3 regions of the Brenneria populi genome follow, and region 3 is predicted to be linked to each of the others. Evidence: predicted binding sites of a transcription regulator. Region 3 holds the regulator's gene; each other region holds the start of a gene.
What was found. The regulator Fur, encoded in region 3, represses iron uptake genes when iron is present. The targets are predictions, from matches to a motif close to ATAATAATGAGAACNACTATCAA.

Region 1: a site for Fur is predicted at 1,067-1,089, ahead of fhuE (ferric-rhodotorulic acid/ferric-coprogen receptor FhuE). Genes of this name have one in related genera too.
Region 2: a site for Fur is predicted at 1,082-1,104, ahead of exbB (tol-pal system-associated acyl-CoA thioesterase). Genes of this name have one in related genera too.

What each region holds. Positions count from the first base shown of each region.
Region 1 covers NZ_JAYWTM010000031.1:28,954-31,230, forward strand. The annotation lists gene VSX58_RS20130 (sugar-binding transcriptional regulator) at 1-538, shown strand, start outside; gene fhuE (ferric-rhodotorulic acid/ferric-coprogen receptor FhuE) at 1,207-2,277, shown strand, end outside.
Region 2 covers NZ_JAYWTM010000006.1:151,142-153,418, reverse strand. The annotation lists gene exbB (tol-pal system-associated acyl-CoA thioesterase) at 1-1,008, opposite strand, end outside; gene VSX58_RS08200 (siderophore-interacting protein) at 1,341-2,177, shown strand; gene VSX58_RS08195 (TonB-dependent receptor) at 2,260-2,277, opposite strand, start outside.
Region 3 covers NZ_JAYWTM010000004.1:239,325-241,601, reverse strand. The annotation lists gene glnS (glutamine--tRNA ligase) at 1-682, shown strand, start outside; gene fur (ferric iron uptake transcriptional regulator) at 883-1,332, opposite strand; gene fldA (flavodoxin FldA) at 1,667-2,194, opposite strand.

The sequences.
Region 1 (2,277 bases), on a different contig from region 3:
CGGTATCGGCGGTACCCATCGCCCCGGCGACATCATCAATGCGGATCATATCAGCCGCCTGCTGGCGAAAAAATTCGGCGGCAGCAGCGAATCCCTGTATGCCCCCGCCTATGTTGAAAACATCCGGCTTAAAGAGCTTTTGCTGCAAAACGGCACCATCAAAGAAACCCTTGACCGCGCGCGTAAAGCCGATATCGCCCTGGTGGGGATTGGCGATATGAATGAAGAAAGCTATATGGTTAAGCTGGGATGGTTTACCCCGCAGGAGATCAATGACGCCAGTTTAAATCAGGGCGTTATCGGCGATATCGCCGGTTATGACTTCTTTAACGCGCGCGGCGAGCACGTTAATACCGTGATGGATAATCGCGTCATTGGCCTGAGCGTCGAAGAGTTACGGCAAATACCGTGCGTTATCGCTATTGCATCGGAAAACACCAAGGCGATGGCGATTATGGGCGCTTTGCGTACCGGCGCCATTGATATCATTGCCACCAGCGCCAGAAATATTCGCACCATCCTGAGCATGAGTCAGTAGTATCTTATTGCATGGCGTTTCCCGGTCAAACGCTGACTTTATCAGATAACATCCTGCACCGGCGGCGCTCTTCGCTTTCACCGTTCGCTGCCGCCTATCCTATCCGACCGTATGACGATGTTCGGTTAACGCCATAGGGCGCGCCGGCATGGTCATTCCCCTGGTAACAAGATCTCCGCGAGAATAACCGTAACGCCAATCGGGCGAAAAAATCTCTTCGCACATCAGGCGGTTGCCGCATGGCAATCGCCGCGAATGATGACAGTACGATGAAGATCTTTCGTGAATACGCGTGGCGAAAATATCTCGCTCTGTCTCGCTTCATTTTTCCTACCGCAAATGTATTTCGGCGTTTCGTGCGGAGAACATGCCGCTATTAGCGTCAATAGCGCCCCGCGGCGGCGATTAGCCGCGTTTGGGTCTTGAGTGAAAACCCCGCCGTTTACCCTAAAAACCCTCTTCCTTGTAATCAGTATTGTGAAATATTTTGTTTCCAATTTATTACAGTGCTTACTAAACATATTTCATATGATAATGTTAGTGATTATTATTTGTATTTAATAATTTGAACGCTGCGATTTTTAATCCGCTTTCGCCACATCCGGCGAGTTTCTTCACCGAAACCCTCATTTGTGGCGCCAAAACTAGAATGCTAACGAGGAAGTGTCATGTCTTGCAAACAGGTCCGCGGCGGAACGCCCGGCGTAACAGGGTTGAAGCATTATTTCTCCGTCTCGATTATCGCGCTGTGCGTGACGAACGCGCTGGGCCTCACCGCCGTCCGCGCGCAGGAGAGCACTTCTGCGTCCGCTTCCGCCGAGGCTTCGCGGCGCGATAATGGCGATACGATAGTCGTAAGCGCCGGCGGCGCGGAGAGCGGCGCCAGCCAGCAAGAGCGGGACTATACCGTGCCGGTCACCCGCGCGGGGACGAAACTTAACCTGACGCCGCGCGATATTCCGCAGGCGGTGAGCGTGGTCACGCAGCAACGTATTAAAGATCAGAACCTGCAGAATATCGGCGATGTGCTGCAAAACGCCGCCGGTATTTCAACATCGCAGAACGACACCGAACGTTTTGATTTTTATTCGCGCGGGTTTTACATCAACAACTATACCTTTGACGATATCCCCACTACGCAAAATGCGTCCTGGAACTTCGGCGATACGGATGAGGATACGGCGATCTACGAACGCATTGAAATCGTGCGCGGTTCGACCGGCCTGATGACCGGAACCGGCAACCCGGGCGCCGCCATCAATATGGTGCGCAAGAAAGCGGAGAGTAAAACTTTTAGCGGTAATTTAAGCGCCAGCTACGGCAGTTGGAACGATCAGCGCTATGTCGCCGATCTTTCCGCTCCGCTGAATCAGTCAGGCACGGTACGCGGCCGCGTGGTGGCCGGCTACCAGGATAAGGACAGCTGGCTCGATCGCTACCATCAAAGTAAAAAATTCCTGTACGGCACCATTGAAGCCGATCTGACGGATAGCACCACCGTTGATGTGGGGTATAGCTATCTGGAGCGGAATACCGGCAATCCCACATGGGGCGGCCTGCCGGCCTGGTACGCAAACGGCGAAAGAACCCATTACGATCGCAGCTCCAACCCCGCGGCGGACTGGGCGCATTACAATATTCTCTCGCGCAAGGTTTTCGCCAACGTGACCACCAACTTCGATAACGGCTGGCAGATGCGCCTGCACGGCACGCACGCGGAAACGGATTTTGACAGCAAA
Region 2 (2,277 bases), on a different contig from region 3:
CGATGAAGCATTTCGTCCGTCGTTGCTGGCCGCGACATCAAGATCGCGGCTCAACAGCAGCAGTATCTGCGCGGCGGCGTCGCCGACCAGCGCTTTATAGCCGGCGATCCAGCGGGCGAACACGTTGTAGATCACTACGGCGGGGATGGCGGCCACCAGACCGATAGCCGTCGCCAGCAGCGCTTCGGCGATGCCGGGCGCGACCACGGCCAGGTTGGTGGTCTGCGTTTGCGCGATGCCGATGAAGCTATTCATGATGCCCCATACGGTGCCAAACAGCCCGATAAACGGCGCCACCGCGCCCACCGTCGCCAGATAGCCATTGCCGCGCCCCATCAGGCGGCCGGTCGCGGCGACGCGGCGTTTTAGACGGAACGCGGCGCGCTCTTTAATCCCTTCATCATGCTCCGAAAGAGCGGACAGCGACAGTTCGTTCTGCGCGTCGGCCAGCAGTTGCCGCGCCACGCTGCCGGCCTTGAACGCGCCGGCCGATTCCGCGGCGTCATCCAGGGTTTTGGCTTGCTCCAGCAGCTGGTACTCATTACGCAGGCGGCGTTTGGCGCCCATCAGTTCGACGCTTTTACTGAAGAAAATCGCCCAGGTGATAACGGAAGCCAGCAGCAGGCCGATCATCACGGTTTTCACCACCAAATCGGCGTGCTGGTACATACCCAGGACGGACAAATCCGTTCTCATCAGGCTTGTCGTGCCGGGCAGGGCGCTGGGCGGCAGGGAGAGGGCGGAGCCTGGAGCGGCGCTTTCAAGCACGGCCGGCGGCGCGACGGGGGCATTTTGCGCCGCCGGGGCGGCAACGGCCGAGGTCGGGGAATCGCCGGCGTTATCGCCGGACAACGGCGCGGCGGCCGGCGCGGCCAGCGCATTTCCACTTAGTCCCGCGGTTAAAAACAGGGCAATCAGCACGCTGCGGGAAAATGCGCTAAATGCGCCACGTTTTTTTTGCCAGGTTGATGATGCCTGCTGGGTAATGTTACTGACAGCCGTATTCACGCTGTGCCTCCACCGTTAATCCATCACAATGACACAATAAATCAGCCTGAAATGATATCAAACCCTGAATTAATTGATAGTTGTTCTCATTATTATTTATGCATCGCCAAAATGCCTTTGATAATGATAACAATTAATATTAATAGGAATAGCTGGTACACTCGGCGTACAAAAAACGTCCGGGAGAAAAAACGCCGTTTACGGCGGCCCGTCAGGGCAGAGGGCAAGACGCCCCACGTAAGTTTTTTGACATCGCGTCAGCGACAACCCATTGGGTGACCGCCAGAGATGGCGGGTCATACAAAAAGGCCATCCTCTCAGGGAGAAAATCCATGTCCACACCCCACGACGCCCCCAAAACCCCCTATCGGCCGGCGCCCCCGCAGCTGGTGCAGGTCAAAGCGATTCGGGACATTACGCCAGGCCTGCGGCGCATTACCTTCAGCGGCGAAAATCTGCATAGCTACCCGCCCGACTGCGAAGGCTGGCACCTGAAAATTCTGTTACCCCGCGCAGGGCAGCTGAAACCGGCCATCCCCACCCTCACCCCCCAGGGGCCGCAATGGCGTGAAGGCGACGTGCCGCCGGCGATCAGAACCTACTCGGTGCGGGCCATCCGGCCGGCGCAGCGCGAACTGGATATTGAATTCGCCATGCACGGCGAAGCCGGAGGGCCGGCGCTGACGTTCGCCCGTCAGGCGCGGCCCGGCGACTGGGTCGGCATCTCCAATCCCGGCGGCCCCAGCCCCATGCTGCCGGAGGCCGCCCACTACTTTATGGCCGGCGACCCCACCTCACTGCCGGCGATCGCCGCGCTGCTGGAAAAAATGTCGCCGGACGCGCGGGGCAAGGTCATTATTCGCGTGGATCGGGAAGCCGACGTTCAGGACCTGGAGAAACCGGCGGGGGTGGAGATCGTCTGGCTATGGGGCGATATCTCCCTAACTGAAAAAATGGTGGCGATATTCGCCTCCTGGGAATTGCCCGTTCAGGACGCCACATTCTGGATCGGCGGCGAGGATCGGCTGATCAAATCGCTGCGTCGCTATATTCGCCGGGAAAAAGGGGTCGATCGCCAGCGCATCTACGCCATTCCTTACTGGCGCCACGGCTACGATGAGGAGAGTTATCACGACCTGCGCCATGAGGTTATGGACAGCCAGGACTGAAACGCAAAGCGCGGCGATCGCCTCCATCATATAGACATCGCCGCGGATAGTTTTTCGGTTCGGAATAACCTCTCCTTTGTCCTCAGAACGTCAATTCAAG
Region 3 (2,277 bases):
GGCTCTGGAATCCTGCGTGCGCGACGATCTGAATGAAAATGCGCCGCGCGCCATGGCGGTGCTCGATCCGGTGAAGGTGGTGATTGAAAACCTGCCTGAGGGGCATGAAGAGTGGGTGACGATGCCGAACCATCCGAATAAACCGGAAATGGGCACCCGTCAGGTGGGGTTTAGCCGCGAAGTCTATATCGACCGCGCGGATTTCCGCGAGTCGGCCAATAAACAATATAAACGCCTGGTGTTGGGCAAAGAAGTTCGCCTGCGCAACGCTTACGTGATTAAGGCGGAGCATATCGATAAAGACGAGCAGGGTAACATCGTCACTATCTACTGCAGCTACGATCCGGATACCTTAAGCAAAGATCCGGCTGACGGACGCAAGGTAAAAGGGGTGATTCACTGGGTGTCGGTAGCGCATGGCCTGCCGGCGGAGTTCCGGCTGTATGATCGCTTGTTCAGCGTGGAGAATCCCGGCGCGGCGGAAGATTTTCTGGCGACCATCAACCCGCAATCGCTGACGGTGGCTCATGGCTTTGTCGAGGCCGGTATGGCGCAGGCCGAAGCGGAAAAAGCGTATCAGTTTGAGCGCGAAGGCTACTTCTGCGCCGATCGGGTTTATTCCAGCTCACAGCATTTGGTGTTTAACCGGACGGTAGGCTTGCGGGATACCTGGGTGGGATAACCGGGAATTCGGTTCACGGCAGGAAATAAAAATAAAACCGCCTTGGCGGTTTTATTTTATGACGACGATCTGTCCATCGCCTTTCGGACCGGCGCCGGCGACATGGAGCATGGCTTCCGGCGGTTCTTATGCGTCTCATCCATGAGAGCCGTCGCGCGCGACGTTAAAAACCGCTCCCGGCGATTTTTTATGCGGTTGATTTATCTTTTTGCATCGTGCAGGGTTTCGTCTTCACGACAATCCCCGGCGCTGCAATGACCATACAGATACAAACTGTGGTTGGTCAGTTTGATGCCATGTCTTTCCGCGATTTCGCGTTGGCGTGTTTCGATATATTCATCACGGAACTCAATGACTTTGCCGCAATCCAGGCAAATCAGATGGTCATGATGATGTTGCTGCGTCAGTTCGAAAACCGATTTACCGCCTTCAAAATTATGACGGGTTACGATTCCAGCATCATCAAACTGATTCAATACGCGGTAGACGGTCGCCAAACCGATCTCTTCACCCATATCAATCAGTTTTTTATATAAATCTTCCGCACTGACGTGATGGCACTCTGGGTCCTGCAGCACTTCCAGGATTTTCAGTCTTGGAAGAGTGACTTTCAGGCCGGCCTTCTTTAATGCGGTGTTATTGTCAGTCATGCGGATTTAGTCCTGTTGCTTACTTGATCAATGGAGGCGATTTAGCCTATGACATCGGTCGGCTTAAAAAATGTAAAAGCGCTCCAATTATAGAACCGTGCATTCAAAATGAAAACAATGGAATGTTAACAAAATTATTCCCACACACTATACGGATGTATCATGCAATACATTGTTGGTAAATGGGCGGCGCCAGTTGAATGCACAAGACCGATGTGGGTATTGTACATGGTTATGGAAGGAAGTTAAAAAAATGTATCAATCTTTATGAAAGGCTTCTCCTATTGATTGATCTGGCTCCGACGATGGAGGCGGTCAGAGCCAGGCGTCCGTTTTAGCCGACCAGTTCCTTCAGGTTCAACTCTTCGCCGATCTGCTTTACCCAGGCGGTGACGCGCTCGCTGGTCAGTTCGGGCTGACGATCTTCGTCGATGGCTAAACCGATGAAGTGGTTATCGTCCGCCAGGCCTTTGGAGGCTTCAAAGTAATAGCCTTCCGTCGGCCAGTGTCCAACGATGGTCGCGCCGCGCGGTTCAATAATATCGCGGATGGTGCCCATCGCGTCGCAGAAGTACTCCGCATAGTCTTCCTGATCGCCGCAGCCGAACAGGGCGACCAGCTTACCGGTAAAATCAATTTCTTCCAGCGTGGGGAAAAAGTCATCCCAGTCGCACTGGGCTTCCCCGTAGTACCAGGTAGGGATACCCAGCAGTAAAATATCGAAAGCTTCAAGATCTTCTTTACTGCTTTTGGCGATGTCATGAACTTCGGCAACGTCGGTCCCCAGTTGCTGCTGGATGGTCTTGGCAATGTTCTCGGTATTGCCGGTGTCACTGCCAAAGAAAATTCCTATGAGTGCCATGAATTGAATAACCTCTTGATTCTTAATGATAAGGTGCCGTGTATTACCCGCTTATCGGCTAATAATAACAGACACTTTGCGCA